DNA from 4 places in the Photobacterium piscicola genome. Region 4 is predicted to be linked to each of the others. Evidence: predicted binding sites of a transcription regulator. Region 4 holds the regulator's gene; each other region holds the start of a gene.
What was found. The regulator CRP, encoded in region 4, controls carbon source genes, mostly activating them, when cyclic AMP is high. The targets are predictions, from matches to a motif close to TGTGANNNNNNTCACA.
Positions count from the first base shown of each region.

Region 1 (8,109 bases), on a different replicon from region 4:
TGCACTACTGAAACCACGATCAATCGCTTGAGCAAAACTGCGCCCTTCTCGAACCATATCGCGAATACGTTCAAAAATAAGCACGTTGGTATCTACCGCCATACCCACTGTTAATACCAGACCGGCAATACCCGGCAGTGTTAATACCGCACCAGGAATCAAGGCAAGTAAACCAAATAGCATGATCATGTTAGTGATCAACGCAATATTTGCAACCCAACCTAGACGACGGTACCACAATGCCATAAAGACTAATGTCACACCTAAACCTAGCGCTAACGCTGCGAAACCATTTTTAATATTTTCAGCACCCAATGTTGGACCAATTGTGCGCTCTTCAACGATAGTTACTGGTGCAGTTAATGAACCTGCACGTAGTAGTAATGCTAATTGTTGTGCATCAGCTAGTGAACCCGCACCCGTAATACGGAAACGACTACCTAACTGAGTTTGAATGGTTGCAACACTGATGATCTTGTTGGTTTGTACTGTTTGACCTTTCGCGTTACGAGTATATTCGCTAAACGAAGTCGCCATTGGCTGACCTACGTTATTACGAGAGAAGTCTGACATCATGCTACCACCAGCACTGTCTAAGGTAATATTAACCTCAGGCGTACCCATCTCACCCATACTCGCACGAGCATCGATAATGTGATCACCCGTTAATACAGGCTTACGGCTAACACGTACAGGACGGCCATCTTTGTCGTCAATGATCATGGTGCTACCAGTGCCCTCTTGCTTAACAGCATAGAAAGCCAAACTTGCCGTTGCACCGATAACATTTTTCGCAGCAGCTGGATCTTGAACACCAGGAAGCTCGATACGAATACGGTTTTCACCTTGACGTTGTACAGACGCTTCAGTAATACCAAGCTGCTCAATACGGCCACGCATCGTTTGCAAGTTCTGCTGTACGGTTAGGTTACGCAGGTTAGTTTGCTCATCTTCACGCATAGACAATACTAAATTATTGCCTTCGCCATTCTTCGCTTGCCATTGTGGGTATTGGGTACGAAGGTATGTACGAATCTTATCATTTGCTTCTTCAGTTGGCAGACGCACAATAACTTGGTTGTTAGTGGTCATTTCTGAACGTGCAGCACGAATATCTTGCTTACGGAAATCACTACGAAGATCGTCAGTCAGCTGCTGTGCATGCTGCTTGTAAACTTCTTTCATATCGACATCAAGTAAGAACTGAACACCACCACGTAAATCAAGACCTAACTTAATAGGCTCAAAACCTAGGCCTAATAGCCATTTTGGTGCCGCAGGTTCTAATGCTAACGTTAAACGGTCTTCATTATGAATAATGCTGTTTAACGCTTCTTTAGTATTAGTTTGTTCTTTGGTTGAATTAACCACCACAATCGTACGAGTTGGCTGCTGTTCAATAGTTTTGGCTTCAATGCCTTTTTCTTTTAGAACACGTTGAATCTCAAAAGGTGTTGGCATTGCGCCGCCTTTCGCACTGATTTGTACTGCTGCATTTTCGCCATACCATGTTGGAATAGCACTAAGCAACATAATCGAGACCGTCACAATTAACACAACATATTTCCATGCTGAGTAATGATTCAGAATCTGTTTATTATTCTTTTTTCTCATTATTTTAAGCCATATCTCTAGCAACAAATCATATTGTTGCGACCGATAACACATCAATAATTATTATTAACTTTTCTCATGGAATTTGAGAAAGCAACCCGTTATTACCATATTCACAGCCGATAATATTGAGTATTAATAATAGCTATTGATAGATTTAATACATAAATTAATAAAACGTTTTATGTGTCGATGAAAGCAACATCACTAAGTAAAGCACACCATGCCATAAATGACATAAGTGCCCGTAATGTCTTATGCGGTAACGAACGAATGTCCGTAATGTGAATAGAGTAAATTTGAGTCTTTCCAGCCAGATACGCGTGATGATGAGGGTTTTATATTTAAAATCCAATCACTTTGTGGGCTGAGGGGCTCGGCATACCCAATGGCAAGCATAGGTATAGGGAGTAAGGGGAATTCAAAGGCTAATTCAAATGTCGGCGCAATTTCATCAGCACTATGATAAAAACTATTCAACGATCGTGTCGAAGTATTAATCATATTTTGTAAATTAATCACTTCAACACGATGATGCTTACCACTATGAGGTGGCAATTTAAGATTGGTTGGTGATGGAAAATTCCATACTAATCGCGTGTTATAAAAAGAAACGGGTAAACCATTATTACTTACATAGCGATCCATTGGATGTTTTTGTGTCGGCGTTTGATTCGTCTCATGATGCAGAGCACGATCAATATAACTCGCAGTCTCTATCGTCACCTTTGTAGCATTAACCACCTTTGGGTTAAGCACTGGTGCTTCAAGAACATCCGTATATACAGGACTGGTCGAGGTGAAATGCATAATGTTTGTATGTGTCGATGCCGAAGCAAATGAACTTGCTCCTAGACATAACACCAATAACATTATACGTAACACAGCTGTCAACATTAGGTTTGACTAAACCAATCCATAAAATAAAAGTGAGTGTTATGATAATTGCCAACACAAATTGTTACAAGCGATTAATTTCAAATAATTAATCCTATTGATAAACCTCACTTATTTACATAAAACACATACAAGGTATAGCCATTTACGCAATAATGCAGTCTGTTATGATGTTACAAACTGCTCACAATTAAAATCAAGGAAGTATTAACGATGACAGCAAACGTTGCTTTTTTAGGGCTTGGAACTATGGGCTATTCGATGGCCGGCCACCTTGCCAAAGCGGGTTACCATGTAACTGTTTATAATCGAACTCAAGCAAAAGCCGACGCTTGGACTCAAGAATATAATGGCACTATTGCCCTCACACCTTGTGACGCGGTAACAAATGCTGACATTATTTTCACTTGTGTAGGCAATGATGATGACGTCCGTGAAATTTATAAAGGTCAACAGGGAATTTTAGTCACCGCAAAGCCGGGAGCTATTTTGGTCGACCATACCACGGCATCAGCCGATGTGGCGCGTGAAATTGCTGATGCCGCACATGCTATTGGCTGTGACTTTTTAGATGCTCCCGTCTCAGGCGGTGAAGCTGGTGCGATTAATGGTTGTTTAACCGTTATGGTTGGCGGCAATGAAGCAGTATTTAATAAAGCCAAACATGCTATTTCACAATATGCAAAAGCAACAACATTAATGGGCGAAACAGGTTATGGCCAAATAACAAAAATGGCTAATCAGTTATGTATCGCAGGTGTATTACAGGGCTTATCCGAAGCGGTAACACTTGCGAAAGCAGCAGGGCTTGATATTCACACCATGACCGAAGTATTAAAGCACGGTGCTGCTGGCTCATGGCAATTAGAAAATCGAGCGCAAACCATGGCGGCTGATTCGTTTGATTTTGGCTTTGCTATTGATTGGATGCGTAAAGATCTCGCTATCTGCTTTGATGCGGCAGAAAAACTTAACGTGGCATTACCATTAGCAAAACAAGTTGATAGCGAATATGAAAAGCTACAACAGCGTGGATTTAATCGCGCTGATACCTCAGTCTTAATCAAGCAATTTGATAAGTAGCGACTGAAAACCCCCCATCAATAAATACAACAAAGCCGTAGCAACAACCATTGCTACGGCTTTGTTCTTACGCTATTTCTAGCTTGATTAACTTGTTACATCTCGATTATAACGTAACGAAAATACCCGCTAGCGTAGCACTCATTAAGTTTGCTAACGTTGCCGCCATTACTGCTTTAAAGCCCAATTTAGCAACATCACTACGACGCTCTGGTGCCATAACACCAATAGAACCGATCTGAATCGCAATAGAGCCAATATTAGCAAAGCCACATAATGCAAAGGTAATAATAACTTGAGTATGTTGTGATAATGTTTCTTTTACCGATGCAAAATCCATAAAGGCAACAAATTCATTAAGAATCAGTTTTTCACCAATGAAGGTACCCGCAGCCATCATTTCATGAGTTGGCACGCCAATAACAAACGCTAATGGTGAAAAGATATAACCCAGAATAAGTTGCATGCTCAGTGGCGTAGTTGCAAACCATTGTGATGCGGTATCCATACCAATTGCAGACGTTAAACTCGCAAGACCATAACCCACTTGCTCAAGGCCAGCATTCGCCATTGCAATCACACTCACAAACGCAATTAGCATCGTACCAATTGCAACTGAGACTTTCATACCATTCATTGCGCCCGCAGCCAATGCATCGATCGCATTACTGTGCTCACTGGTCGCCATCTCGATTTCAACTTGTTCTTCTGGTACTTGTTGTTCAGGCACTAAAATCTTAGCCATTAACAAACCACCAGGTGCGGCCATAAAGCTAGCTGCAATCAAAAATTTAAGATCAACACCTAAGCCTGCATAACCACCTAAAACTGAACCCGCAACAGATGCCATGCCACATGTCATTACAACGAAAAGTTCAGAGCGGGTCATTTTAGCTAAGAATGGACGTACCAATAATGGTGATTCACCCTGCGATAAAAAGATATTACCCGTCGCGACTAATGATTCCGCACGGCTAGTACCCAATAGTTTTTGAATACCGCCACCCAACACTTTAATTACCCATTGCATAATACCGAAGTAGTACAACAGTGAAATTAAGGCACTAATAAAGATCACCAATGGCAATACACGGATCGCAAACACAAAACCGCTTTTTTCAATATTAGACAAATCACCGAAAACAAACTGAATACCAACATCAGCAAAGCTCAATAGGCCAGCAATACCATGGCTCATAGCGCCAAGCATTTTTTGACCAAGAGGCACATACAATACCAATGCAGCAAAACCCGCTTGTAATACTAAAGCACCCAGCACAGTGCGCCAGTTGATAGCTTTGCGGTTATCTGAAAGTAAAATTGCGAATAAAACCAGTACGACAATACCGGCCAAACTAATTAACAACTGCATTATTTCGTCCTATTGTGTTGCGAATAATGTAGGTATTGATTGTGTTGTGGCATCGGAAAAACATTTGCTGAAAGATCAACAAAAGATGGATATTACGCCAATATGCGTAAATAACTAAAGGGGTGTTCGTCCAATGGTACAACATACAAGTCACCTAAATTAACAAGCTATAGTTAACGCCGGTCCAACTCCGTGGGTCGTTCACATATCCTAGTGACAGCTTGTAATAAGGTGGCTGAACGTAATTGTTCTGGCCGAGGCGAGAGTATATAGAGATCTTGGTCACATTAAAAATTTAGTATAGTGTTTTTTTACATTTATACATAATTAGCACAAATAATATGCTAAATACTGCTTTTCTTAACCTTTTCCTTAAAAAAAGCGCACAGAAAAGCCCAGTTACTTTGATATAACTAGGCTTTAAGAATTAAAAATACCACCAGCAAATACTGCCATTGGTAATTATTTAGTTAATGCGGTGTTTAGCCATTGATCAAATGCAGTTTTAGGCATGGCACCATTGAGCATGTCGACCATTTTACCGCCTTTAAACACCATAATGGTTGGAATACTACGAATGCGGTATTGGCCAGCCAATGCTTGTTGCGCTTCTGTATCGATTTTAACGAAACGAGCAGCACCACTACGTTCATTCGCCACATCAGCAAATACAGGAGCAAAACCTACGCATGGACTACACCAAGGGGCCCAAAAATCGACAACAACAGGTTTATCACCATTAATTAGGTTTGCAAAGTTATCAGCAGTACCTTCAATTGGCATACCATCAAGTAATTTTTCTTTACAAGTTCCACATGTCGCTTCATCGTTTACACGATCAAGGGGTAAACGGTTCAATGCTTTACAATGTGGGCAGCGAGTTGTCATGGTTGTCATAATGAATATCCGAATCTAATTCTAAACTATTGTTATTTAATCTATCCCCATCATTATCAAAACAAAAGCTGTTTTTACTGATTAAGCTGATAGGAAAAACCTATGGATCTAGATTGCTGTTATATGATCAGTGATTACCAATAAACTAAAGCAAAAAACTAAACGGATTAAAAATTGATCTTCTTTAATCCGTTTAATACCGTTTAACGATCTTATTCACTCAATGGCTGTTCTGCTACCGTCTTCTCGGCCTTAGAACAAGTCCAGCCTAACGTACCTAACTTAGTCGCAAAGGTTTGAGCTTTCGTTTCACAATAACCGACCTCATGGTTTGCACTCCATAACACTTGGCTACCGCTCGATTTTATATATTGCACATCACAAGGTACTTTGTTGCCCGGTTGGCTATAAACGACTTCAACAGTGCGCTCTGCTGTGCCATTTTTACAAACATAAGCCTCTTGTGCTGATGCTTGAAAAGATAAAATAGACAACATCAATAATAACATTACTTTCATAACAACCTCAGGATAAGAACTTTCGTATTAAGTTTAGTCGGCTTGAGGATTAACACTTCAATCCCTCACATTTTATAATACTAACATTTGTATGATGTACAGCTGATTAACAACTATTATACCGTCGACTATTACGTAATATTCTGAATCATATTAAAAAAGCGGTCATCTTCGCTCGCAATGGTAAAACCACATCGAGTATATAAGTGATAAGCAGGACTGATTTTAAACACTCTTAACCTCAACTGATTTACACCATATTCACGTGCTAATCGAACAGACTCCGTAATAGCTTGAGCACCAATACCTTGATTTTGATATTGAGCGCTAACTTGAAGATCGCGTAAATAGCATTCGTCGTCACCAACAGCTAATCGAATAGCACCTACCACTTCACCATCACACACTATGTCCCAATTTTCTAACCCGGCGATTTGCTCTACTATTGTTGGTTGCTCCCAATTAACAGCATAATACTCATAATAGGTACGCATATTGTTATATGTGATCTGAGCTGACGCTGATAAATCACGGGTTGATTGGTATAAAATCATGGGCTCTTTCCTTTGTTATCACAACGCTTATTACCACAACACTATGTAAGCTTCATTAATCGGGCTTGTTAACAATCGCTAGCCACTGTTGCTGAGTAATTGTATATAAGCAGTGTCGCTCTAACCGATGTCCTTGATCCAATTTAGGATGATTAAAATCCTGCCGTGTATTTTTCATTCCGATTTTAGCCATAACCCGTTGCGAAGGCTGATTCAGCAAGGCAGTGAAAGCAAAAACTGACGGGGCTTTAAGAACCTCAAAAGCAAACTGTAGTGCTTTTGTTGCCGCTTCAGGTGCATAGCCTAATCCCCAATATTCAGCTGATAATCGCCAACCTATTTCGATAAAGGGAGCATTAGGAATACCACTGGTTTCATCTTGACTATGTAGCCCCACAAACCCAATAAACTTCCCGGTTGATTTTAGTTCCACCGCCCAAAACCCCCATCCACGTTGTGCTATAAGTTCTTCTATTCTAGAAGCTTGTGCATCGCTTTCATTATTGGACAATATTGCAGGGAAATAGCGCATTACTTGAGGATCTGCGTTCAACTGAGCATAAACACGATAGTCATTCGGCTTCCATTGCCGAAGAATAAGGCGCTGTGTTTCCATATGCATGTTTACTCCTTGTTATATGCTTTATCCTTATCCACATAGAGATATATCAACGATGAGTTGCATCAACAACATCTAATCATCATAATTTGGACGATAACCTTTGAATATTTATATTTCTAGATTGAGATTAACGATTATGGATAAGAAATTAATACACCAAGGAATAGAAACGTTAAGCCTTATCGATCAAGATATAGCACAAGCCGTTAAGCAATATGGTTTGCCTGATGGTCGCACTTACCCTAAAGGGTTTGAAGCTTTCCTTTTTACTATTATTAGTCAACAATTATCGACTAAAGTGGCGATCACAATCACTGATCGAGTATTAGCGTTAATGCCAGCTTGCACTCCAGAACAATTTATTCAAATTTCAACGCAATCATTAAGAGATGCAGGCTTATCACACCGAAAAATTGAATATACACAAGGTATTGCAACCGCAGCAGTAGAAGGCAATTTTGATATAGATGGATTGCAGCACCTTGATGATGAACGTGCAATCAAAACCATCATTAACATGCGAGGCCTTGGTCGCTGGAGCGCAGAGATCTA
Region 1 is NZ_CP175535.1:65,652-73,760, forward strand. It holds gene secD (protein translocase subunit SecD) at 1-1,614, opposite strand, end outside; gene ACJZU6_RS14980 (hypothetical protein) at 1,870-2,511, opposite strand; gene ACJZU6_RS14985 (NAD(P)-dependent oxidoreductase) at 2,725-3,594, shown strand; gene ACJZU6_RS14990 (NupC/NupG family nucleoside CNT transporter) at 3,701-4,966, opposite strand; gene trxC (thioredoxin TrxC) at 5,429-5,863, opposite strand; gene ACJZU6_RS15000 (hypothetical protein) at 6,076-6,381, opposite strand; gene ACJZU6_RS15005 (GNAT family N-acetyltransferase) at 6,513-6,935, opposite strand; gene ACJZU6_RS15010 (GNAT family N-acetyltransferase) at 6,991-7,557, opposite strand; gene ACJZU6_RS15015 (DNA-3-methyladenine glycosylase family protein) at 7,694-8,109, shown strand, end outside.
Region 1: ACJZU6_RS14990 (NupC/NupG family nucleoside CNT transporter) is a predicted target of CRP. The motif match lies at 5,238-5,253, and genes of this name have one in related genera.

Region 2 (8,109 bases), 1.5 Mb from region 4:
CAGGGGAGTAATTCTTGTTTTGTATAAAAATTATTACTGTGATTGATATTAATAACCGTTAAATATTTTTTATTATATTGCTGTAGTGAGTCAGTAAAATCTTTACTTTTTATATCAATGGCTAATAAAGCATCAAGCCGCTTATTATTGTAAATAGGATAATATATAGTTCTAATCTGAGTATCAGAACAATCATCAGTATAACTTTTAGTTAATTTTAAATTACAACCATAAAAAGATTGATATGTATTAATTAAACCTTCACGCACAACAATTTGATGCATAGGATTATTTTTAGCATCGTTATTAAGTTTATTTGAATGTTTGGGTTTAATGGGACAAAAATGAGCATTATTCGTTGAGTTTTCAAAAACAGAAATTGCAGATACATTATTAGTGAGCTTATCTAACTCTGAGCGTAATAAACTAATTCCTTTTGATAGTTTTTTTACTTTTCCTGGAGTATTAATAATTATTGAAACATTGTCTATTTGATAATCATCTTTAAGCTTATGTTCTTCAGATGCGTTGTTATAATAAGATCCAAAGCGACGAACATAAGAATATACTGTTTGTATTCTAGTTATATAGCGTTGATTGAATTTCTCAATATGATAAATATTGTATATAACATAAAAGCTAGAGAATAGAAAAAAAAGTAAAATAAAACTTTTTAATAGGGTTATAAAGTTATAGTTCGTATTATTTATTCTCATGGGTGTGCTTTTATTTATCGCTAGGTTTGTATTCTTTTGGTGAATATACTTTTAAACATAATCCATTTTCAAAATGAAATCAATATTTATAATACGAAAGAAGTATAGTGTTATAATGTAGCTTATATAAGTAATGATAATTGTGTTATAAAAAAAACCATCCGAAGATGGTTTTTTTTACGACTAATTACACTGGGTATTTAGAAGTTTGCAGAACGTGGTGTACGTGGGAATGGAATTACATCACGGATATTGCTCATGCCCGTTACGTAAGATACTAGGCGTTCAAAGCCTAGACCAAAACCTGAGTGTGGTACTGAACCATAACGACGTAAATCACGGTACCAGCCCATGCTTTCAGGATTTAGACCCATTTCAATCATACGTGCATCAAGTTGTTCTAAACGCTCTTCACGTTGTGAACCACCGATAATCTCACCAATACCAGGTGCAAGTACATCCATTGCTGCAACAGTTTTGCCATCTTCGTTCATACGCATGTAGAACGCTTTGATGTCTTTTGGATAGTTCTTCACAATTACTGGTGCTTTGAAGTGTTGCTCAGCAAGGAAACGCTCGTGCTCAGAAGACATATCAATGCCCCACTCAACATCGTTCTCAAACTGACGACCAGAATCTTGAAGAATCTTGATTGCATCAGTGTAGTCTACTTGTGCAAAATCAGACGTTACAAATTGCTCTAGACGAGTGATAACGTCTTTATCAATGCGAGAAGCAAAGAATTCAAGATCGTCACGACGCTCTTCAAGTACTGATTTAAATACATATTTCAGCATATCTTCAGCTAGTTTTGCTACATCATTTAGATCAGCAAAAGCTACTTCAGGCTCAACCATCCAGAATTCAGCTAGGTGACGACTAGTGTTTGAGTTTTCAGCACGGAAAGTTGGACCAAATGTGTATACTTTGCTTAGAGCACAAGCATAAGTTTCAGCATTTAATTGACCAGATACAGTCAGGAATGTTTCTTTGCCAAAGAAGTCTTTGTCAAAATCCACTTCGCCTTTGTCTGTCATTGGCAGGTTTGCCATATCTAGCGTAGACACACGGAACATTTCACCAGCACCTTCACAGTCAGACGCTGTGATAAGTGGTGCAGACATCCAAATGAAGCCTTGCTCGTGGTAGAAACGGTGAATAGCTTGAGACAGGCAGTTACGAACACGAGCAACAGCACCAATTACGTTAGTGCGTGGGCGTAGGTGTGCAACTTCACGTAAGTACTCAATAGAGTGACGTGTTTTTGCCATTGGGTATGTTTCAGCATCTTCTACCCAGCCAACAACTTTAACTGCTGTTGCTGCTAATTCGAAATCTTGACCTTTAGCAGGAGAGGCAACAATTGTACCTGTGACTTCAACAGAGCAACCAGTTGTTAATTTAAGAACTTCTTCCTGGTAATTATTTAACTCATTAGAGACCACGGCCTGAATCGGGTCGAAACAAGAGCCGTCATAAATGGCAAGGAAAGAAATTCCAGCTTTGGAATCACGACGTGAGCGAACCCAACCGCGAACAGTGACTTCACTGTCTATAGCTAGTTTGCCGCTTAATACGTCTGTTACAGGCGCGTAAGTCATGTTTAAGTTATTCTCCGTTTAGGCACTTCACTTTGGAATTAAAGTATTACGTGCTTAAAGATATCGTTGTATAAGTAATATTACCTTTCTTACGTCAAGCATCAAGCATTGATCTCATTAGATTGATAAATTGATGTGGGAAAGTGGGATTTTACACAGAAGGTTGGTCAAGAAATGATCATTTTAGCAATGATAAGCAAATACTGTCTTATCATTGCGTTGTTATTCTTTGATGCTATAGCATGAGATGAAAGTGCTGCGGGTTAAGCAATTGCTAAATATTTATGGGTTTGGATCGATAAACGCCAATTACGCGCGATGCATGTTGAAATGCATAGTTCTGTTGCTCGTGGTTTTTGACTGATGGGTTGGAGTGCTATGGTGACATCAGTACGCAGCGTGACTGGCGCCAATAAAGTCTCTAATTGTTCTATGTCTTTATGAGTGCCTACGGGATGTTTGATCTCATTTGCACGTGCTAACGCCGAAGATAATACAGGCAATTTTGCTTTCATATTGATTTTAGGTGATACCGTTACCCACGTTTGGTCACTGGTTAATATCTCTGAAGTACCACTGGTTTCAATTTGACAGTTAAAGCCCGCTTTTTCTAAAGCAGTTGTTAGTGGACGTAGATCATAAATACATGGTTCTCCACCGGTGATCACCACATGTTTGGCGGTATAGCCTTGATCAACTAATAGATTAACGATGCCATTCGCATCGAGTTGGGTCCAAAGTGGAGAGTCTTCTGTTTTAATCATGATACGTTCAACGCTGACTAAATCTTCAGTTTCAGCTGTCCATGTCTGTTTGGTGTCACACCATGAACAACCAACAGGGCAGACTTGTAAACGGACAAAAATAGCAGGAACACCAGTGAATACACCTTCACCTTGAATCGTTTCGAAGACTTCATTAATTTTGTACACGCAGAACCTCATACTTCTCTTATCGCTACTTTTGGATATCGTAATCTAGCTGCCACCTGTGAATGACGTTTAGCAAAAGCACGGAGGAGATTAAATTTACTCATTGAATTTATACTCGGCGAAATGCCGATTTATCATTATGTCAGAAGCGAAAGCGGAAGTCTTTAGGGATTCCTCGTGACGGCTGTCACGTCCTGAGTACAAGAGACTTCACAATTACTTCGCAAAGTAAAAAAATTGAAAATCGAATGATATTTATCGCTGTTTTTCCTCAAGGAGTATCGACATGTATGTCGCTCAGCCAGGTCATATTGATCATATAAAAAGAAATAATGCCGGGAGCGTATATAAACTTATTGATCTGTATGGACCTATTTCGCGGATTGAATTATCTAAACGTAGCCAATTAGCGCCAGCTAGTATTACTAAGATCACGCGTGAATTAATTGAGGCACATTTAATAAAAGAAACACAATATCAAGAATCTACTAGTCGTGGACGACCTGCGATTGGACTTGTTCCTGCTAATGAAGGTTGGCAATTTTTGTCGATTCGATTAGGACGTGGTTATTTAACGATCGCTTTACACTCATTGAGTGGTGATATTTTAGTGGAAGAGCGACAAAATATTAATCAAGTTGAGCAAGATGATGTTGTCACTAAATTATTAACAGAAATTAATACATTTTTTGCCAATCATGTTAGTGCCCTTGACCGTATTTCAGCGATTGCAATCTCACTACCTGGGCTAGTAAATGCGGTTGAAGGTATTGTTTTACAAATGCCGCATTACACCATCAAGGACCTACCGTTAAGCGATATTATTCATCAGGCAACAGGGTTACCTGTATTTGTTGGCAATGATACTCGTTCATGGGCATTAGCTGAAAAGTTGTTTGGTAATTCACGTGGTATTTCGAACTCGATTCTAGTCTCTGTGCACAATGGTGTAGGAGCAGGCATTATTTTAGATGATACGGTGCTGCAAGGCCGTAGTGGTAATATTGGTGAGTTGGGTCATATTCAGGTAAAACCTTATGGTAAGCGCTGTTTTTGCGGTAATCATGGTTGTTTAGAAACGGTAGCAAGCTTAACTGCTGTTTTAGATCAAACCTTAACCCGTTTACAAGAAGGGCATCCATCGATATTAACGGCATCAACTCTGACTATTGAGGCGCTTTGTGATGCAGCGGTTGCGGGCGATTCTCTTGCTCGTCAAATTATTATCGATCTGGGGCATCACCTCGGCCAAGCAATAGCGATTATGGTGAACTTATTTAATCCTCAGCGTATTTTAATTGGTGGTGAATTAAATCGCGCTAAAGCCGTGTTATACCCCGCAATTATGGAGTGTGTTATTTCTCAAACACTGCCTATTTATAATCGCGATCTTGAACTTCAAGAAAGCCGTTTCTATACCCAAGCTACGATGCCAGGTGCGGCATTAGTGAAACAAGCTCTTTATGATGGGCATTTATTGATGAAATGAATTGATGGTTAAAATTGTTCTTTAATTTCCATATAGCTTTCGCGAATATGTTCAATCAGTGCCTGAATACGTTTTGCAGGCTTTCGTGTGTAGGGATAGACGGCATAAATACCAACGACTTTTCCTGCATGTGAGGCTAATACTTCAACTAATTGGCCTTGTTGTAATTCGTTATAAACTAAACAAGTAGGTAAATAAGCAATTCCGTTGCCAGCGAGTGCGACTTTTTTCAATGATGCGGCATTATCTGATGAAAAGTTACCACTCACTTTATGGGTATAGATTTTATTTTGACGAATAAATTGCCAGTCAAAAGGACCTGAGCTTTGAGGGTTATAACCTAAACAATTATGGCTATTTAATGCCTTAGGTGTTTCAGGTATACCATGTTGCTCCAAATAAGCGGGTGAAGCACAGATAACCCAACGTGAATTAAAAATATGACGAGCAATAAGGCTTGAATCTTCCAGATAACCGGTACGGATCACCAGATCATAATTATCCGCAACCAGATCAACAAAATGATTGTTAAGTGACATATCAACCATTAAGCCTGGGTGTTTTTGACAAAAGGTAGAGACAGCATTAGCCAGTACTAATTCACCTGAAATGGTGGGGACTGACATGCGAATTTTGCCTGATAGCGCTTCACTATAACCTGTTACTGAGTCAAATGCGGTTTGTGCAATATTGCTGATGCTCTTGGCGCGATGATAAAGCACTTCGCCTGGCTCGGTCAGTGTTAGCTTACGGGTTGTACGATAAATAAGTTGTAGCCCCAAGCTAGTTTCAAGCTTACTGATGCGTTTACTCACGACAGATTTGGTGATGTTATTTAGTTCAGCAACTTTACTGAATGAACCATACTCAATCACTTGAGTAAAAAGAACGAGATCATCAATAGCAGGCATGTCAATATTCCAATAGTCTGTTTAGAGCTGAATTATACGCGAAAAAAAACGCAGTCCGATAACTGCGTTTTTTCGTATTCCCGTTTAAGTGCTTAACCACTAGCATCCTGCTAGTTTGTTTATCACTATTGGTGATAGGTAAAATTACATATCATCAATAATGATGTAGGTGGCAAAGACGGGCCCATGCACACCAACAACTTTGATCAGTTCGATATCTGCTGTCGAACTAGGACCTGAAATAAAATTCACACATGATGGAATACGTTCACCATTTTGTGCTTTTTGATGTAATAGTTCTGTCGCTTGTGTTAAACGAGGAACGATATTGCTTTTAGGTACAATGAAAACAGAGGCTTCAGGGAGCAAACTAACGGCTCGACCTTGTGCTGCTTGGCTATAAAGTACCATAGTGCCTGATTCAGCTAATGCCTGTTCTGCGAATACTACGCCGACTTTAGCGCGCTCTGCAACAGCAATGTTTGCATCGTAACCTGCACTATGATCCCAGATGTAGACACCATGTTGCTTTTCAGCTAAATCTTTCGGATTTACTATATCTAACAGACGATTATCCGCAGTAAAGATAGTTTCTCCGATAGGATTAAGGCCTTCACCATCATCAGTGCAATAGTGAAAACATACATTACGTAATGTTTCTGTTAGCTTATCTTTTGTTGTAACCAATGCCTGAGAGGCTAATGTTGTTTCAGCGTAATCAACTAAAATAGCTTTTAATTCATCTGGGCTCTTGTCTGCAAATACATCTTTGTGACAGTTATATTTAAGGTTTGGGCGTGCTACGGGTGCAGTAATACGCTCACGGCCAAGTTGTTTTGCGATATTATCAAGGAAACTATCGCGGTTAAAAATACGTTGCTCTGACATGCGGAAGCCCCTTATTTGTCATCTCTGTTTTTGAACCAGCTACGGAATGATTGACCTGTTGGTGAGGGTAAATCACGCGTTTGTGTCCATGCATTAAGCAAACCCACTTTAAAGGGAAGCTTGCCATCTTTAATCAGTTTTCCAGCCATAATTGCGCCGATTTTAACTGTTTTATCCCAGATGAAAGGGTGTGAATTAACAAAGTTAAAACCAGTGATTGCTGCACGTTCTGATGACGCGGTGATTTTTTCTTCACCCATGATCTGGCGGTGTTTTAGTAACAAATCAGACAGTGGAATTTTTACTGGACACACATCATGACAAGCACGACATAAACTACAGGCATTAGGTAGGTCTTTAAAATCTTCATAGCCACCAAGTAGTGGTGATAATACTGCACCAATTGGACCTGAATAGATTGAACCGTAAGATTGACCACCAATATGACGGTAAGCAGGGCAAGTGTTAACACACGCAGCACAACGGATACAGCGTAGAATTGGGCGGAATTCTGAGCCTAGAATTTTTGAACGACCATTATCGACAATAACAAGGTGGAATTCTTCTGGACCATCACAGTTATCACCTTCACGTGGACCCGTTAACGCGGTTACGTAACCTGTTAATGGTAGACCAACTGCACTGCGACATAATAGGCTAGCAACAATATCAAACTCTTCAAAGGTTGGAACAATACGCTCCATACCCATGACAGCGATATGTGTTTTTGGCAAGCTGGTGGCTAGACGTGCGTTACCTTCGTTTGTTACTAAAGTAACGGTACCTGATTCTGCAATCGCAAAGTTGCACCCAGTAATACCGATTTCGGCTTCAAGGAAATCATGACGAATATGCTCACGGACAAAGCGGGTCATGGCTTCAGGATCTGAGGTGCCGTCATAACCGAGCTTTTCTTTGAACACTTCGCGAATTTGGGTGCGGTTTTTATGTAATGCAGGTACAACAATGTGAGATGGAGCATCACAATCATCGACTTGTAGTATATATTCACCTAAATCGGTTTCGATGATTTCGCAATTATTGCGCTGAATCATCTGGTTCATGCCGATTTCTTCAGTCACCATTGATTTAGATTTTACGATTTTTTTGGCGTTCTTTTTCTTTACAATCGTTTCGATGTAGTTAGTTGCATCTTCAGCGGTTGCAGCAAAGAAAACATGACCACCATTTTTTTCTACATTTTCACTCAGCTGTTGCAAGTAGTAATCAAGATTTTCAAGTACATGGTTACGAATATCCATGCCCATTTCACGCCATTCTTCCCAGTTACCGAGTTTTTCAGCAGCAACTGCACGGCTTTTAAACATACGTTCTTGTGCGTTGGCAACGGCGGCACGCATAGATTCGTCTTTCATTTTTAGATGAATACGATCTTTAAATTTAACGTTGCTAGTTTTCATTGACATAATAATGACCTCTTAACGACTCATCAGCACATCAACAATGTGCATTACTTTAATAGGTTGACCTTCACGGCTAATACGACCACCAATATTTAATAAACAACTAATATCGGCACCAATTAAGAAGTCAGGTTTAACTGCGCTAATA
Region 2 is NZ_CP175534.1:2,186,159-2,194,267, reverse strand. It holds gene ACJZU6_RS10460 (GGDEF domain-containing protein) at 1-716, opposite strand, end outside; gene asnS (asparagine--tRNA ligase) at 917-2,317, opposite strand; gene queE (7-carboxy-7-deazaguanine synthase QueE) at 2,581-3,261, opposite strand; gene ACJZU6_RS10445 (ROK family protein) at 3,536-4,738, shown strand; gene ACJZU6_RS10440 (LysR family transcriptional regulator) at 4,747-5,649, opposite strand; gene ACJZU6_RS10435 (lactate utilization protein C) at 5,794-6,537, opposite strand; gene ACJZU6_RS10430 (LutB/LldF family L-lactate oxidation iron-sulfur protein) at 6,549-7,964, opposite strand; gene ACJZU6_RS10425 ((Fe-S)-binding protein) at 7,977-8,109, opposite strand, start outside.
Region 2: ACJZU6_RS10445 (ROK family protein) is a predicted target of CRP. The motif match lies at 3,426-3,441, and genes of this name have one in related genera.

Region 3 (8,109 bases), 1.2 Mb from region 4:
GTGCGGGCATTAACTAATTTATTTTTAAGATAAAATAGATATTATAAAGGGCTGATTAATTCAGCCTTTTTTTATGGCTGTTGATTATTATTTTGATGATGGTGATTGCAGTTTTTTCTCAAAATCATGACGCACAATATCAAGTGCGGATAAAACGATTTGTGGATCTATATCGTTATCTTCTAATAGGCAGATTAAATCAACTGCAAGTTTAATTTCTGCTGGTGCATTGTCTAATGATGTTGGTGCATTACTCATTAATGGATCTCTTTGGTTTGGTGTTGAGAATAGAGAAGATTAGCCTTTTCTCTCACGGCGATTAATCTCATTTTCGAGTGTTATTAATGCTGCTTGGCAACGGCTTATACGGCCTTCTAAGGCAAGGATCTCTTTTTGAGCTTGTTGCTGTTCAAGCTGAGAACCACAACGGTTGAGTAACGATTCTTTATCTCGAAGCATAGCTTTTAAACGGCGTTCCCAATCTCTATGCTTATTAAGATCTTGGTATACGTCATTGATCGAACGTTGCCATTTAGCGGCTTGCTGTGGTTCATTTTTACGAATATGTTGGGTTGCGAGTTCACGTTGAATGGCATTTATTTGAGCGATAAGTTTCTCACACATATGCTGGGTACGTTCAGGCAATAATTTACCCGCTTGTTGTTCTTTTTGTAGTGTTGCCAGTTCTTGTGTAATTTCAACAACGCAAGGTGTGAGTAATTTACTTCGATGACGAAATAATTGTTGATCAAATAATGGCCGCTGCGCTTCACCGCGAAGACGATCGGCTTCTTCTGCTTGATGTTGTAGTTGTTCAATAAGCGTTTGTAATCGAGAAAGATCAATCATTGTTATACCTATAAACGGGTATGTTTAAAACCACGCTTGCCACGCTAATTTAGCAGCAAGAATAAACACGACCGTAATAAAAACGGGACGAATAAATTTAGCGCCAAAATGAATGGCCGAATGAGCCCCTAAATATGCACCTATCATTAAACATACGCCCATAATTAAACCTAGCGCAATATTCACATGACCCAAGATAATGAACGTAATAAGTGAAGTTATATTACTGGTGACATTCATGGCTTTTGCGAGTCCACAAGCGCGTAGCATATCTAATCGATATAAGACCAAACTTGATACCGTCCAAAATGCGCCAGTTCCGGGGCCTGCTAAACCATCATAAAAACCTAAGCTCGATCCTTGTAGCCACTGTTTACGTTTAAAGGTTTTGGTTACCTCTGGTAATTGTGTTTGATCAGGATTTGGGTGTGGATGCCATAAGCTATAAATAGCGACCGCAAAAATCACTAAAGGTAGGATTTTTTCTAGCCATGCACCACTGATGAGATTCACTGTCAGCGTACCAATAATTGCGCCGATAAAAGTTGCAACAAAGGACGCCTTCCAAAATTGTGGATTAAATAATTGTTTCTTGTAATACGTCCATGCCGCCGTTGAGGAAGCAAAGCTTGCTGCCAGTTTATTGGTACCAAGTGCGATATGGGGGGGAAGACCAAGGGACAATAGAGCAGGAACGGTAAGCATGCCGCCACCGCCTGCTACTGCATCAATAAATCCTGCTGCTAATGCAACTACGCCAAGTATCGCTAATGTACCTGGTTCAATCATATCAATCATTTAAATGCTTTTTATTATGGCTAAGATGATTAGTTGTATTCAATTACGCGCTTAAATGGAGGCAAAGAATCAAGTAATGCCTTTCCATAACGACGATTAATAATACGACGATCTAAAATAACCACTCTACCAGAATCGCGTTCTTTTCGCAGCAGGCGACCTACTGATTGAATTAACTTTTTACTCGCTTCTGGAACAGAAATTTGTAAGAAAGGGTTACCGCCTTTACTTTCAATGTATTCTGCATGTGCTTCTTCTACTGGTGATGTTGGTACGGCAAATGGAATTTTAGTTATAATTAGGTTTTCTAATAAATCCCCAGGTAAATCAAGACCTTCAGAGAAGCTTCCAGTGCCAAATAAAATGCTAGGGATGCCATTTTTACAATTGTCTTTATGTTTTTTTAGCGTTTCGTTACGTGATTCTTCACCTTGAACCAGTAATTGCCACTTGTTTTTCTTGGTTAATGGTCGCAAGGCATCGGCGACTTTGTTCATTTGCCAGTAAGATGAAAATAATACTAAGCTTGCGGTTTCACCTTCAAGGTATTCAGGCAATACTTCTATCAGTAGATCGGTAAATTGTTCTGCTTGTGGCTCAAGTTTTAGCGCTGGAATAACTAACCGAGCGTTGTTTTGATAATCAAACGGTGATGCAAGTGCAAGAAAACGCGTGCCTTCTGCTTCTGCATCAGAGATTCCCGCTTGACGACAAAAGAAGCTAAATTGATTTAATGCACGTAATGTTGCCGACACCAAAATAGCGCCCGCAGCACGGCTCCATAACAGTTGATCAAGACGATAGCCGACTTCTAATGGTGATACTTCAATGATGTAATCATTCTCACGTTCAGGACTTTTTTCTATCCAACGTGCAAGTGGTGCGCCTTTTTTATGGTTGGGTTGTGCCATTAAAGACCAAACTTTTTCTAAATTTTCAAGGCGTTGAAGGTAAAAACCGATCTCAGTAAGTGCTTGCTCACCTAAACGTGGAATAATGACATTTTCCTTGGTACGTTCAGCGATAAGATCTTGAATTTTACCTAATGATTGTAATGCTTTCTTACTGGCATCTTTACAACCTTTTGCTTCTTCTTCGAGCCATGCGGGTAATTCACCATGCTCAAAGCGATAGACACCATCTTTATTGAATTTGCTTGAATCAATAGTGTTGGCGATTTGATTTAAAGTCGGTACTAAATGCTGCACGCTGTCTTGAATTGCGTTTTGGAATCGGTTTGCTTTTTGGTAGTCGGCCAGCTCAGCAAATTTAGCCACAATTTGATTGAGTTTTTCAAGCCATGTAGCAGCCCCTTTGAGGCTGGATGCGGCAGATGAAAAGTCACGCGCGACTTGTGGTAAATGGTGTGCTTCATCAATCACATAAATGGTCTGTTCCGGCTCAGGTAAAATCACACCACCGCCTAATTCAATATCAGCCATTAATAAGGCATGGTTTGCCACAATAACATCTGCTTTATCTAGATGTTCTCGTGCTTTAGCAAAAGGGCAGCTACGGTGTTTAGGCATTCCTGCATGGCAGCTGTGTTTATCCGCCATAATTTGTTGCCATACTTTGTCTGGAATCGTTGTCGGCCAGCTATCACGATCACCATCCCATTTGTTTTGTTCAGTAGCTTTTAGCATCCGTTTAAGTAAATCAAGATCGGATTTTTTTGGTTTTTCTTCCCACATTCCCAGTTGTAATTCGCTATCGGTTGAACAACTTGCTTCTAATTTGTGGTTACAACAATAGCGTTGACGTCCTTTGGCAAGAATAAAGCTAAATTCTCGTGGGAAAATTTGATTAAACAACGGTAAATCTTTGGTAATTAATTGCTCTTGAAGGGCGACGGTTGCCGTTGAAATCAACAGTTTTTTATTATTGAACAATGCAAAAGGGATCCCGCCAATTAAATAGGCCAGAGATTTACCAATACCCGTCCCTGCTTCTGCAACGAGAACTCGATTCTTTTTATGGTATTCACCTGCGAGTGTTTTCGCTATTTCTGCAACTAAATAGTTTTGTGCACGACGAGGAATAAAGTTATCGAGTTGATGACCAAGGTTGATGTAACACTGTTTGATGTCGCTTTTTATGGTGTTGTGCAGCATGGTTGAAACTTCATAAGGGCCGGGAAAAGCATTATAGCATGAAGCACTAAATGTGAGCGGTAACAAAAATTACGCTATTTATATTTTAAAGTGAGGCATCGCTCACGATTTTTTATTTCTATTACATTTGCGTTATAGGCACTTTCTGCTAGTAAATTTAAATGCTGCTCATTTGAATTTAGCACAGTGTTTTATGCTGTTTTTTTTGTGTTTTTAGGTTGATTAGTTATGTAAAACACCGCTGTTCATAGGTATTAATTTAATGTTAATTGCATTTTTTTACTTATTTCTTTGTGATTAATATCGAATCTATTTTTCGTAACTATTTGTTTTTGTGATGTGTTTTATGTTTTTTTATATTTAATTTAGATTATTTGACAAAAATATTGAACTTCTGTCAGGATGTGAGCCATAAATTACTTCCTTTGTGTTTTAGTGTTTTGTTTTAAAAATAGAACTCATGACAGGGGAATATAAGGACAGGGAATCTCAGGACTGAGATTTACAACAATAAGAAAGGCAGTGGACATATCATGAAAAAAACTCTATTAGCGCTAGCAGTTCTAACTGCAGCTGGTTCTGCGAATGCTGGCATCAACCTTTACGATGCAAATGGCGTTAAAGTTGATCTTTCTGGCGCAGCTGAAGTACAATTCTGGAAAGATTATGCACCACAAAATGATGCTAAATTCCGTATTGATGATGCAGATCTTGCGTTAACAACAAGCATTAAAATTTCAGAGCAGTTAACAACTGTAGCTGGTATGGCTTTTGAATTCGAAGATGGCGATGTAACGAGTGATGAGTTATGGGCAGGTTTCTCTGGTAACTTCGGTACGTTAACATTTGGTCGTCAATACTTAGTATCTGATGATTCAGGTATTGGTAAAGATTATGAGTTAGGTTCTGAAGGCATTGACTTCGTACAAACAAATGGTAACAACGTAGTTAAGTATGTTTATGATAACGGTACTTTCTACTTTGGTGCTTCTCATGATATGAAAGACAATGGTCTAATTTCTGACGGTAGTGGTGATATCTCTCGTGATGTTAATACTTACGTAACTGATGCGCGTATTGGTTACCGCGTTGGTGGTCTTGACGCACGTGTTTACTACTATACTGCTGACAATATTCCTGGAACAACATTTAAACCAGCTGGTGTTATTGATGTTGAGGGTTACAACCTAGAAGCTGAATATGCATTTGGTCAATTTGGTTTAGCCGCATCTTTCGGTCAACTTGAATATAAAAATGCATTAGGCGTAGATAAGTTACGTGGAAATGTTTACCAAATTGCTGCTGATTACACGATGGATAAAACAACGTTTGCTATTGGTTACAACAATTATGATCGTCGTGATCAGAAAGGCGATACTTACGCAGTATATGCTAACGTAACTCAAAAAATGCATAACAATGTTAACGTATACGGTGAAATCGGTACAACTGACGCTAAGTTCCTAGAAAATGGTGAATCACGTAGCTCTGATTTCGGCTACGTAGCTGGTATTGAAGTAACATTCTAATCTGTTTATAAGAATCGTTATATAAAGCCGCCTCCTTGGCGGCTTTTTGCTACTTTTTGTTTTGTTAAGCAGAGGGTGGTTATTGTTATCGCGCTGACAACAGATAGTAGTGATAACAATAATCAGCCAATAAAAATATTAAGGATTAATACATGAAAAAAAATCTATGGCTATTAATGGCATTGTTTTCAGTAACGGCACAAGCTGCAACATTGACGGTGGCGGATAAAGTGAAGTTATTAGCCGTTGATGGTAAAGAAGTGAAAGGTCAAGGCTGGAGTGAGGTTGATAGCGTTGAGTTAACTGACGGTAAACACCAAGTTGTAGTTCGTTTTGATGGTGACGTTAAACGTGGTTCAAAAACAACAATTTATACAACTCGTCCTTATTTGTTTGATATTGATTTAGCGGATCAGAATGCTGAAATAATATTGCCTCGACTAACAACTGAATCACAAGCAAAAGCTTTTTTTGAACGTGGTGCAACATGGCAATTAGCCCTTGAAAATGGTGTAACAAAGCCATTGGTTGGGGTTGAGTTGCAAGGTGATGGTTTTGCCGCATACAGTGATATTGAAGCGGTTATTGCTGCTTATAATCGCGATAATGGCATTGTGATTGAACAGGGTAATGCTGTTGATTTACAACAAGTTTCAGTGAATGTTGATAATGAAACGGGGAAAGTTGAAATCACAGGCGATGCATTAATACAGCTTAAGATGTGGTACACCAAAGCGTCTAAAGAAGATAAAAAAGCGTTTAAAATTTGGATGGCCGAAAAAGATTTTAATTAGTCGTTACGCAGAAATTACAGTGTAGTGATGTAATGATTTTGTGATTTAAAAGTAAAAGGCAGCTTATGTTGCCTTTTACTTATTCGTAATAACAATATGACTTTTAGTGATAGTTAATCGTGATGATAACGACTATGTTCACGGCATGATTTGCATCGAGGCTGGGCTGGATCTTGTTCGAGATCGCTGTATTCAATCTCTTCTTCACAATCAGCACATAAGCCATACATTCCTAATTTAAATGAGCATACTGCAGCATCTACTTTTTCTAATCGTATTGCCATATCAAAAAGATTAGGAATAAAGGACGATTTAGCCATTACGATAAGATCATTGAGATCGGTATTATCTATTGTGTCGGCATTATTATTTAAATGATTGATTAGCATTTCATTTTTTAATTTTTCTGCTAGCGATGAGTATTCAGTTTCTAACGGATACTGAAAATTTTTATAATTCATATCGGTGATAGCCATAGTGATGATATTCAATAGGAAAGCTAGTGATTAATAATATTAGCTATGCTTTGATTGGGTGTTGTTATACTGCGATTAAATAAGTATCTAATGCAGTATCTCTATGTTTATTAGTCTAATCGAGATTCAATATACTGTTGTGATTTGAATCAATTCTTTAAACGAATTTAATAAATATTGTTTAATTTACTGCGAGATATAACGCTTACTAATGAATGATGCGGTATATTAACAATTAAAACTAATTATCGTTACACGCAGTAAATTACCTAATAGGAAAAATATTAGGGTTGTTTAATAGGTTGATTGAGGTAATAAAAGCTTGAACGAAGGAAAAAAGGTGAATAGTCGAGTGGTACGCTATATTTTAGTCGCTATTGGCTGGATTGCCGTCGTCTTAGGTGTCATGGGGATTTTTTTACCCTTATTACCTACAACGCCGTTTTTATTGTTAGCTAGCGCATGTTTTATGCGGGGCTCGCCTAAGTTAAATCATTGGCTTCATCAACACCCACAACTGGGACCTATTTTAGTTAATTGGCATCAGCATGGAGCCGTGACATCGGTTGTGAAACGGCGGGGATTGATCATGATCGTGCTCAGTTTTACTTTCTCTATTATTATGGTGCCATTATGGTGGCATAAGGGGATGTTACTGACGGGATGTGTGGTTTTATTGTACTGTTTTAATCGCTTACCCATTGTTGATATTCAACCTGATTCTGTGTCAGTTGCCGAACTCGACGAAAACTCATAAAATGCTCGATTGTCACATAAAAATACGGCTGTTATTAACGGCTCTATTTTTATGCTTTGTCTGCAACTAGCAGGCTTTAACTTAAGATTACTCTGTTTGCCGTCAGAGTAAGTACGGAAAGAATGATGAATCAAGAAACATTAAATTTAATTACCAATAGCATTAAATCAATTCAAGATTATCCTAAGCCAGGTATTCTTTTTCGTGACGTAACAAGCCTAATGGAAGTACCTGAAGCGTATCGCGCTACGATTGCGATTTTAGCTGAAAAGTATCAAGATCAAGGCATCACTAAGATTATTGGTACAGAAGCTCGTGGTTTCTTATTTGGTGCACCTTTAGCTCTAGCACTTGGGGTTGCATTTGTACCTGTACGTAAGCCGGGTAAATTACCGCGTGAAGTGATCGCTGAAAGTTATGAACTTGAGTATGGCAAAGACACGCTAGAAATTCATAAAGATGCGATTGTTGCGGGTGACAAAGTGCTACTTGTTGATGATTTATTGGCGACGGGCGGCACAATTGAAGCAACCACTAACTTAGTACGCCGTTTAGGCGGTGATGTTAAGGATGCGGCATTTGTTATCAACTTACCTGATATCGGCGGTGAAGCGCGTCTACAAGGCTTGGGTCTTGACGTTTACTCTATTTGTGATTTTCCTGGTCACTAATTAATACGCTATAGCTTAAGCATATTTCCTATTAAGGTGATAGTTGGCTAATCATTGGGCGCTTACTCTAGCGCCCTCTCGCTCACTAAACAGCACTATGCTAGCATTGATGCTGATTTCA
Region 3 is NZ_CP175534.1:2,489,762-2,497,870, reverse strand. It holds gene ACJZU6_RS11815 (hypothetical protein) at 1-17, shown strand, start outside; gene rsmS (pleiotropic regulatory protein RsmS) at 88-258, opposite strand; gene priC (primosomal replication protein PriC) at 298-849, opposite strand; gene ACJZU6_RS11800 (TSUP family transporter) at 874-1,647, opposite strand; gene dinG (ATP-dependent DNA helicase DinG) at 1,677-3,761, opposite strand; gene ACJZU6_RS11790 (porin) at 4,295-5,290, shown strand; gene ACJZU6_RS11785 (DUF2057 family protein) at 5,443-6,084, shown strand; gene ACJZU6_RS11780 (conjugal transfer protein TraR) at 6,198-6,545, opposite strand; gene ACJZU6_RS11775 (YbaN family protein) at 6,901-7,317, shown strand; gene apt (adenine phosphoribosyltransferase) at 7,443-7,988, shown strand.
Region 3: dinG (ATP-dependent DNA helicase DinG) is a predicted target of CRP. The motif match lies at 3,853-3,868, and genes of this name have one in related genera.

Region 4 (8,109 bases):
GTGACAATAGCGAACTGATTGCCGCTCAAGCGATTTCACCACCACTTAACCTTGCCTCCTGTTCTGATCGTATTCAGCAAGGGTTCTCACGAGTATATCAACGCTACTTACTAACATCGCTTAAACGCACCATTGCCAAAAAGATTGAACGTCAGCCTCACACTATGCCCATTAATCAGCAACAGTTAGCATCGATTAACAATGTGTGGCAATTCGATCAAGCAGTAACAGCACCATTACATGGCTTCAAAAATGCTAATGACTACTATCAACGTTGCAGTGGCTTACTGCAACTGACAAATATTCGTCGTCCTTTACGAATCATTCATGCTAAAGATGATCCGTTTATGAACAGCGATGTTATTCCATCACAGCCATTACCCGCCAACATTCGTTATGATTTATCAGCCACCGGTGGTCATGTCGGTTTTATCAATGGCAGCTTACTCAAACCACAATTTTGGTTAGAGCACACAGTGCCTGCATGGTTTCAACAACAATTAGATCAACATCAAACAACCCAACCAAATAATGACTGACTTTCTTTCATGCTAATTTTAAGAATATACTGCGGCTATTATTTTATTAGTCATTTAAGAAGTTGTAATGATTATCCCTTGGCAAGACATCGCACCAGAAACACTCACTAACCTTATCGAACAATTTATTTTACGAGAAGGCACTGATTATGGCGAAGTTGAAATCAGCCTCAGTGATAAAGTGGCTTATGTACGACGCCAATTACAATCTGGTGATGCTGTAATTGTTTTCTCTGAATTGCATGAATCAGTAGATATTAAGCTCCGCAATCAAATGTAATCACTACATTATTGTAGCGATAACCATTAAAACTTGGTATCAGTTGCATTTTTATCACTTAATACCGACATTTTAGCAAACATGTAGTAACATTTATCGCTGACCATTATTTGTTATTAAACCTGTGCTAATCACAACAACAAGGTGAGTTATGTCGGTAAAACACCCTATTATTGCTGTCACTGGTTCATCAGGCGCGGGTACGACCACCACCTCTGAAGCCTTCCGCAAAATGTTTAATATGATGGACATCAACGCCGCATGGTTAGAAGGCGATAGTTTTCATCGTTTTACTCGCCCAGAGATGGATTGTGAGATTCGTAAAGCCAAAGAACAAGGTCGTCATATCAGCTATTTCGGTGCAGAAGCCAATGACTTTGAACAGTTAGCCCACTTTTTCGAGCAATATGCTCAAGACGGCAGTGGCAAGTTTCGGCGTTACTTACATACCTTTGATGAAGCCGTACCTTATAATCAAATGCCGGGTACTTTCACGCCTTGGCAACAGTTAGCTGAAAATACTGATGTGTTATTTTATGAAGGGCTACATGGCGGTGTGGTTGATGGTGAAACCAATGTCGCTCAGCATGTTGATTTACTGATTGGGATGGTGCCCATTGTAAACTTAGAGTGGATTCAAAAGATCATTCGCGACACTCGCGACCGCGGTCATTCAAGAGAAGCGGTGATGGAATCAATTGTGCGCTCAATGGATGACTATCTTAATTACATCACACCCCAATTTTCTCGCACCCATATTAATTTTCAACGAGTCCCTACCGTTGATACGTCAAACCCTGTCAGTGCGAAAGGTATTCCAAGTTTAGATGAAAGCTTTGTCGTGATCCGGTTTCGTGGCTTAAAAAATGTCGACTTTCCACATTTATTGGCGATGATTCAAGGCTCATTTATGTCACGCCACAATACCCTTGTGGTTCCTGGTGGGAAAATGAGTTTTGCGATGGAACTGATTATGCGACCGTTGCTTGAACAACTCATTGAAAATGGAAAAATAGCGTAAGCATTATTTCTTGTATGATACTCAGAAGTAAGTATCAGACGTAGCTCTCACTACTCGTTGATAAACGGTTACTGATATCAGCAACCGTCATCGTCATCGAGTTACGCCACAACAATCTCATAGCTGTGACTCATTTCAACACCTTTACCTAGCATCAAACAAACTGAGCAATATTTTTCAAGCGAGTCAGCCACCACCTTACTCACTAGTGCATCATTTAAATCATGGCCAGTAACAACAAAGTGTAAATTGGCATGAGTGAAAATTCGTGGCGCTTGTTCACGACGTTCGGCGAAGATATTCACTTCACAAGCCGTGATCTGCTGTTGTAAATCTTGTAAACCACTAACAACATCCACAGAGCTACATCCCCCGGCAGCCATTAATACCAACTCCATTGGACTTGGCCCTTTTTCACCACCGTTACCATCTAAAACGACACTATGGCCCGATGCTGATTGGCCAACAAACGTCATGTTTTCTACCCATTTTACACGTGACTGCATTTTTATATCCTTGAGCTATATTATTTAAAATTTGATCTTATTTTTGTTGATAATTCCATCGATGTAAACGTTATTTATTTTGTTTAATGCTAATTGTGTTGCATATTTCTATTGCTAGAATTGGAGAGCAAAATCACTTTGAAACGGTGCTTTTGGTAACTAAGTCACAACGATGTGATCATGTGCACACTTATCTCTCATAAATGAGCGGGTCATCGAGATCAATATCAAGAAAAAGCCCCAAAAAAAGGATACACTCTAAACCAGTTTAAGTTAGCTCGCAGCCCATCAGCTGAGTGAATAACTCTGCCAACGCACAGTTTTGTCGAGTTATCTTTACAGAACATATTGTTGGGCAACATATGCAGAGGAAGTTAGTAATATGGTTCCAGGTAAACCGCAAACAGATCCAACTTTAGAGTGGTTTCTTTCCCATTGTCACATTCACAAATATCCATCAAAGAGCACGTTAATTCACGCAGGTGAAAAAGCAGAGACTTTGTACTACATCGTGAAGGGTTCTGTTGCTGTATTAATCAAGGATGAAGAAGGTAAGGAGATGATCCTTTCTTACCTAAACCAGGGCGACTTTATTGGTGAACTCGGCTTGTTCGAAGAAGACCAAGAACGTACAGCTTGGGTTCGCGCAAAAAGCCCTTGTGAAGTTGCAGAAATTTCATTTAAAAAATTCCGTCAATTAATTCAAGTTAACCCAGATATTCTAATGCGTCTATCTGCTCAAATGGCATGTCGTCTACAAGTGACAAGTCAAAAAGTGGGTGATCTTGCGTTCCTTGATGTTACAGGTCGTATTGCACAGACATTACTGAATCTTGCAAAACAACCTGATGCAATGACACACCCTGATGGCATGCAAATTAAGATCACTCGTCAAGAAATTGGTCAGATCGTAGGTTGTTCTCGCGAAACAGTCGGCCGTATTCTTAAAATGCTAGAAGAGCAAAATCTTATTTCTGCTCATGGCAAGACTATTGTGGTTTACGGTACACGCTAATTATTTTAGTCATACCAAAATCACCGATGAAACCGCAGCTTATGCCTGCGGTTTTTTTTTATCACTCCCCAGATGATCACCGTAAAACAATCATTGAACACTCAGGCATTAGTGTTAAATTTTAACTTGTAATAACATCTATTTATGCTACATTTTGCTCACAAATGGATTTTAAATCGATGATGGTCAATATGGATATTGAACGCTTTTCAGTTAACAGTTACACCACGGTACCTGGGATATTAACTAGTCAGCCAACAACCATTGAAATGACAGGGTTTAGTGATAGTCGCTGTTATCTCGAACAACAAACCGGATTACGTCGCTGCCCTGCAGATGAATCAGGTGTTTGGGCTTCACCACTGGATAACTAACCCTTCAACAACAGTGCTTATGCGCTAAGCACTGTTTATTTGGCTTACAATTAACGATCTGTACTTTCAAAAATTTTATTCGCCGAAGCAACCACAAACCCTGAATATAACTCACCATTCGCTTGGGGATGGCGTTTTGCAAATTCATAAAATCCACCAGGGATGTTATGAATACCATCTCGAAAACTGACCCCCACCTTGTCAGCCATGGTTGCTGATTGTTCCAACATCACCTCAGCATTACCTTTTATTTCCCCGCCCGCTTGATTAATAACAAACTGGTTATGGCGCAATAAATGATTAACCTCTTCAAGATTAGAGAACTGTTCTAATTGATTAATACTCACCGTAAAATGGTTAGCGCCAAAACCGTGTGCCGCAACCCACGCTGCATATTCACTTTCAGCCGCTAAAAATTGATAGGTCGCAAAGTCAAGTTGCCATGGACGGCCACGATAAATAAAATCAGGTTGGCGAAAATAATCATCATCAACCTGATCAAGCAAGGCTCGTATCGTATGTTGTAATTCAGCCGAGCACCCCGCTAATTGTAATTCGCTAATAAAGACTTTTGGCAACACCGGGTTTGCATGAATAAAGGATTCGGCATACAGCTTTTTGGCACTAAAATGATATTTTGCTTGCGGTTGGTAACCCAAAGCAATAAATGGCGCAGCCAGTACGGCTAAGCCACACTTCGGTAACCCAAAGCTGCGCAATGCAATATGATCATTAAGTAATGCTGTGTCCTCGGTTAACAACTGCTGTATTTGCACCGCTGAAGGGCATAAGCGGTGACTATAATCGTGCCATAAACCATCAAAAAGTTGGGTAATAGATTCCATAATCAGCCTGCCTATTGAAAGCATTATCACTCATTAAACCTTAGCTCAAGCTTACTCCTGGCGCTAATTGAGACGGTAATTGCACATCATCCCCTTCAACAGACGCCATAGGATAAGCACAATAGTCCGCAGCATAATAAGCACTTGGGCGAAGATTTCCTGATGCGCCTGGGCCACCAAAAGGTGCATCACCACTCGCTCCCGTTAAGGGTCGGTTTCGATTCACAATACCAGCACGAATATGTTCAATAAAATAGAGCCATTGTTGCTCATCGGTTGAAATGAGCCCTGCCGCTAAGCCATAGCGAGTTTGATTGGCACTGACTACCGCTTGAGTAAAATCAACATAACGACTAACGTGTAATAGTGGTCCAAAATATTCTTCATCCGCAAGTTCAGTAATAGCACTAACATCGATAATCGCAGGCGTCACAATTGCGCCTTGTCCCCGCGTTGCCGTTAATAAAGCAACGCCACCAGCATCCAAAAGTTGTTGTTGATGCAATATGATGTGATCCGCCGCCACAGCAGAAATTAATGGCCCCATAAACGGTGCAGGGGTTGCAAAGGGATCACCCACCAGCAATTGTGAAGCGACCGTCACTAAACGGGCTAACAGAGCATCGCCAGCTTTTCCTGTGGCGATATATAATCGCCGTGCACAAGTACAACGCTGTCCAGCACTTAAAAAAGCCGATTGAATGATGGTATATACCGCCGCATCAATGTCACCATACTCTTGGCCGATCACTAATGGATTATTACCTCCCATCTCTAAAGCCAACATAGTTTGCGGTTGCCCCGCAAATTGTTGATGTAACAAATGCCCCGTTTGCGCACTCCCGGTAAACAATACTCCAGCCACTCCCGTTGCCATGGCTAACGCCGCTCCCGTTGTACGTCCACCTTGTACTAAATTAATCACCCCATCAGCAATACCCGCTTGTTGCCATAATTCACACATTCGTTGAGCGGTATTAGGTGTCAGTTCTGAGGGTTTAAATACCACGGTGTTACCCGCTAACAATGCTGGAATAATATGGCCATTAGGTAAGTGTGCGGGGAAGTTATATGGTCCAAATACCGCCATCCCCCCCAAAGGACGATGGCGAACAATCATGGTAGTTTCGGCCTGCTGACGCTGACGAATACCCGTTCGCTCATGATAAGCTTGCGTTGATAACCCAACTTTGGCAATCATCGCCGCGATTTCCGTGGTACTTTCCCATACTGGTTTACCTGTTTCTGCCGCAATAATATGTGCCAATTGTGATTGATGTTGTTGCAGTAATTGAGCAAAGCGTTCAATAACGGCTAAGCGCTCATTAAACGTCGTATTTCGCCAGTTTAAAAACGCTGAATTTGCAGCAGCAACAGCATTCTCAACTTGCTCTACACTCGCAGCATTACCTTGCCAAACCACATCATCATTATAAGGATTGAGTGATTGAAATCGCTCACCATCGCCCACTAGCCATTGATTATTAATCCATAAGCTCATTCGTCTCTCCTTTTATGGTTGGGCTATTAACCTTACTTCATCACCCATTTCCACATTAAGTGCAGCGGCAACCTCAGCGGTCATCATGGCTTGTCCTTGTGCAGTAATCGCAATAGAAGCCACAACCGCTCGAAACCCTGCTAACTGACCATTTGAGATAAGATAATGTTGTTGGCTGCTATGTTCACCAATATTGACCGAATAGCGCTGCGAATGACGCACAGTTTCAATATTACGCACGTCACATTCAACACTAGGACCGGCATCAAAAATATCAACATAACCGCGACAACAAAATCCTTCTTGTTCTAACAGTTGTAACGCGGGACGAGTATTAGTATGTACTTTCCCTATCACCGCTTGTGCTTCTTTGCTAAGTAAATTGACGTAAATCGGTAATTTAGGCATTAAATCAGCAATAAAGCCTTTGCGGCCAATACCGGTTAAATAATCTGCATAAGTAAAATCAATCGAAAAAAAATGTTCTTTCAGCCATTGCCAAAAAGGGGAATTCCCCTGTTCATCAGAGACACCACGCATTTCAGCAAAAGCCACCTTAGCAAATCGCTGTTGATGATCAGCCATCAATAAGAAACGTGACTTTGACAATAAGCGTCCGTTAGTACCTTGACGCCACTCGGGCAATAAAAATAAGCTACACAGCTCAGTTTCCCCAGTGTATTGGTTACCCAATGTCAGTACCTTAACAATGTTGTGTACGCCTAACTGACGCGAAGCATGGGTCACAGTACTTAAATGGTAATTATAAAAAGGCACATCAAGTCCAACCGTCGCTTCAATTGCTGTTGTACCAACTACTTGATTGGTATCACTATCAACGGCGACCAATAGATAACTTTCCTGGCCTGGAGAGGTAACACTGGCATTAAAACTGGCTTGAGAATGTTGGATACGGCGACGAAGTAAATCTTCATTGATGGGTAATGATGTAAAACCATGACCAGAGGCTTCTGCACATTGCATCAGTGCAGGATAATCAGCGGCAGTAATAGGACGAATAATGAGCATAGCATTCCCTCCTAAATATAGACAATGACTCCTGCCATTGTCTCGCTCAACATCAGCGTTAGAATGGGGCTATTGGTGTTAACTAACCCCGTAATAGCAATTCAATCACAGCTCAGCAGAATGCAGTTCATATAACGTTGCAATTGCCGCTTCTAAGCGTTGCATTCCTTCATCGATATCTTTTTTATCAATTACCAATGAAGGCGTAAAGCGCACCACATCAGTGCCCGCAACTAATACCATTAACCCTTCTTTACCTGCGGCAACTAAGATATCTCGTGCTCGGCCTTGCCATTGTGGGCATAACACCGCCCCAAGTAATAACCCTTTACCGCGAATTTCACTAAAAATAGGATAACGATGATTAATCTGCATGAGCCCATCACGGAACCATTGTTCGCGCTGTTTCACGCCAGCTAATACTGCGGGCTGACTAATGGTATTGATCACCGCTTCAGCAACCGCACACGCAAGAGGATTACCGCCATAAGTTGAACCATGGGTCCCCACTTTAAGATGGGCTGCAAATGCCGTTGTTGTCAGCATTGCAGCAACAGGGAAGCCGCCACCTAATGATTTTGCTGTGGTCAAAATATCTGGGGTAACACCAAGACCTTGGTAAGCAAACAAGTCTCCCGTACGGCCATTACCCGTTTGCACTTCATCAAAGATCAACAGCGCATGGTGTTTATCACACAGCTCACGTACCCCTTGCACGAACTCAATCGTTGGGATAATGACCCCACCCTCACCTTGTAAAGGCTCCATCATCACAGCACAGGTTTTATCTGACATTAATTCAGCAATTGCCGCTAAATCATTATAAGGAATATGGGTAACTGCTTGGGGTTTAGGACCAAAACCATCGGAATAAGTACTTTGGCCACCGACCGTCACGGTAAAAAAGGTACGTCCATGAAAACCATGATGAAAGGCGATAATTTGATCTTTATCGGCACCAAAGTTATCAACGGCATAACGACGCGCTAATTTTAATGC
Region 4 is NZ_CP175534.1:593,549-601,657, reverse strand. It holds gene ACJZU6_RS02870 (hydrolase) at 1-539, shown strand, start outside; gene ACJZU6_RS02865 (YheU family protein) at 607-819, shown strand; gene ACJZU6_RS02860 (phosphoribulokinase) at 971-1,840, shown strand; gene ACJZU6_RS02855 (OsmC family protein) at 1,942-2,346, opposite strand; gene crp (cAMP-activated global transcriptional regulator CRP) at 2,729-3,361, shown strand; gene ACJZU6_RS02845 (hypothetical protein) at 3,541-3,735, shown strand; gene ACJZU6_RS02840 (DUF1338 domain-containing protein) at 3,786-4,580, opposite strand; gene astD (succinylglutamate-semialdehyde dehydrogenase) at 4,621-6,081, opposite strand; gene astA (arginine N-succinyltransferase) at 6,094-7,110, opposite strand; gene ACJZU6_RS02825 (aspartate aminotransferase family protein) at 7,216-8,109, opposite strand, start outside.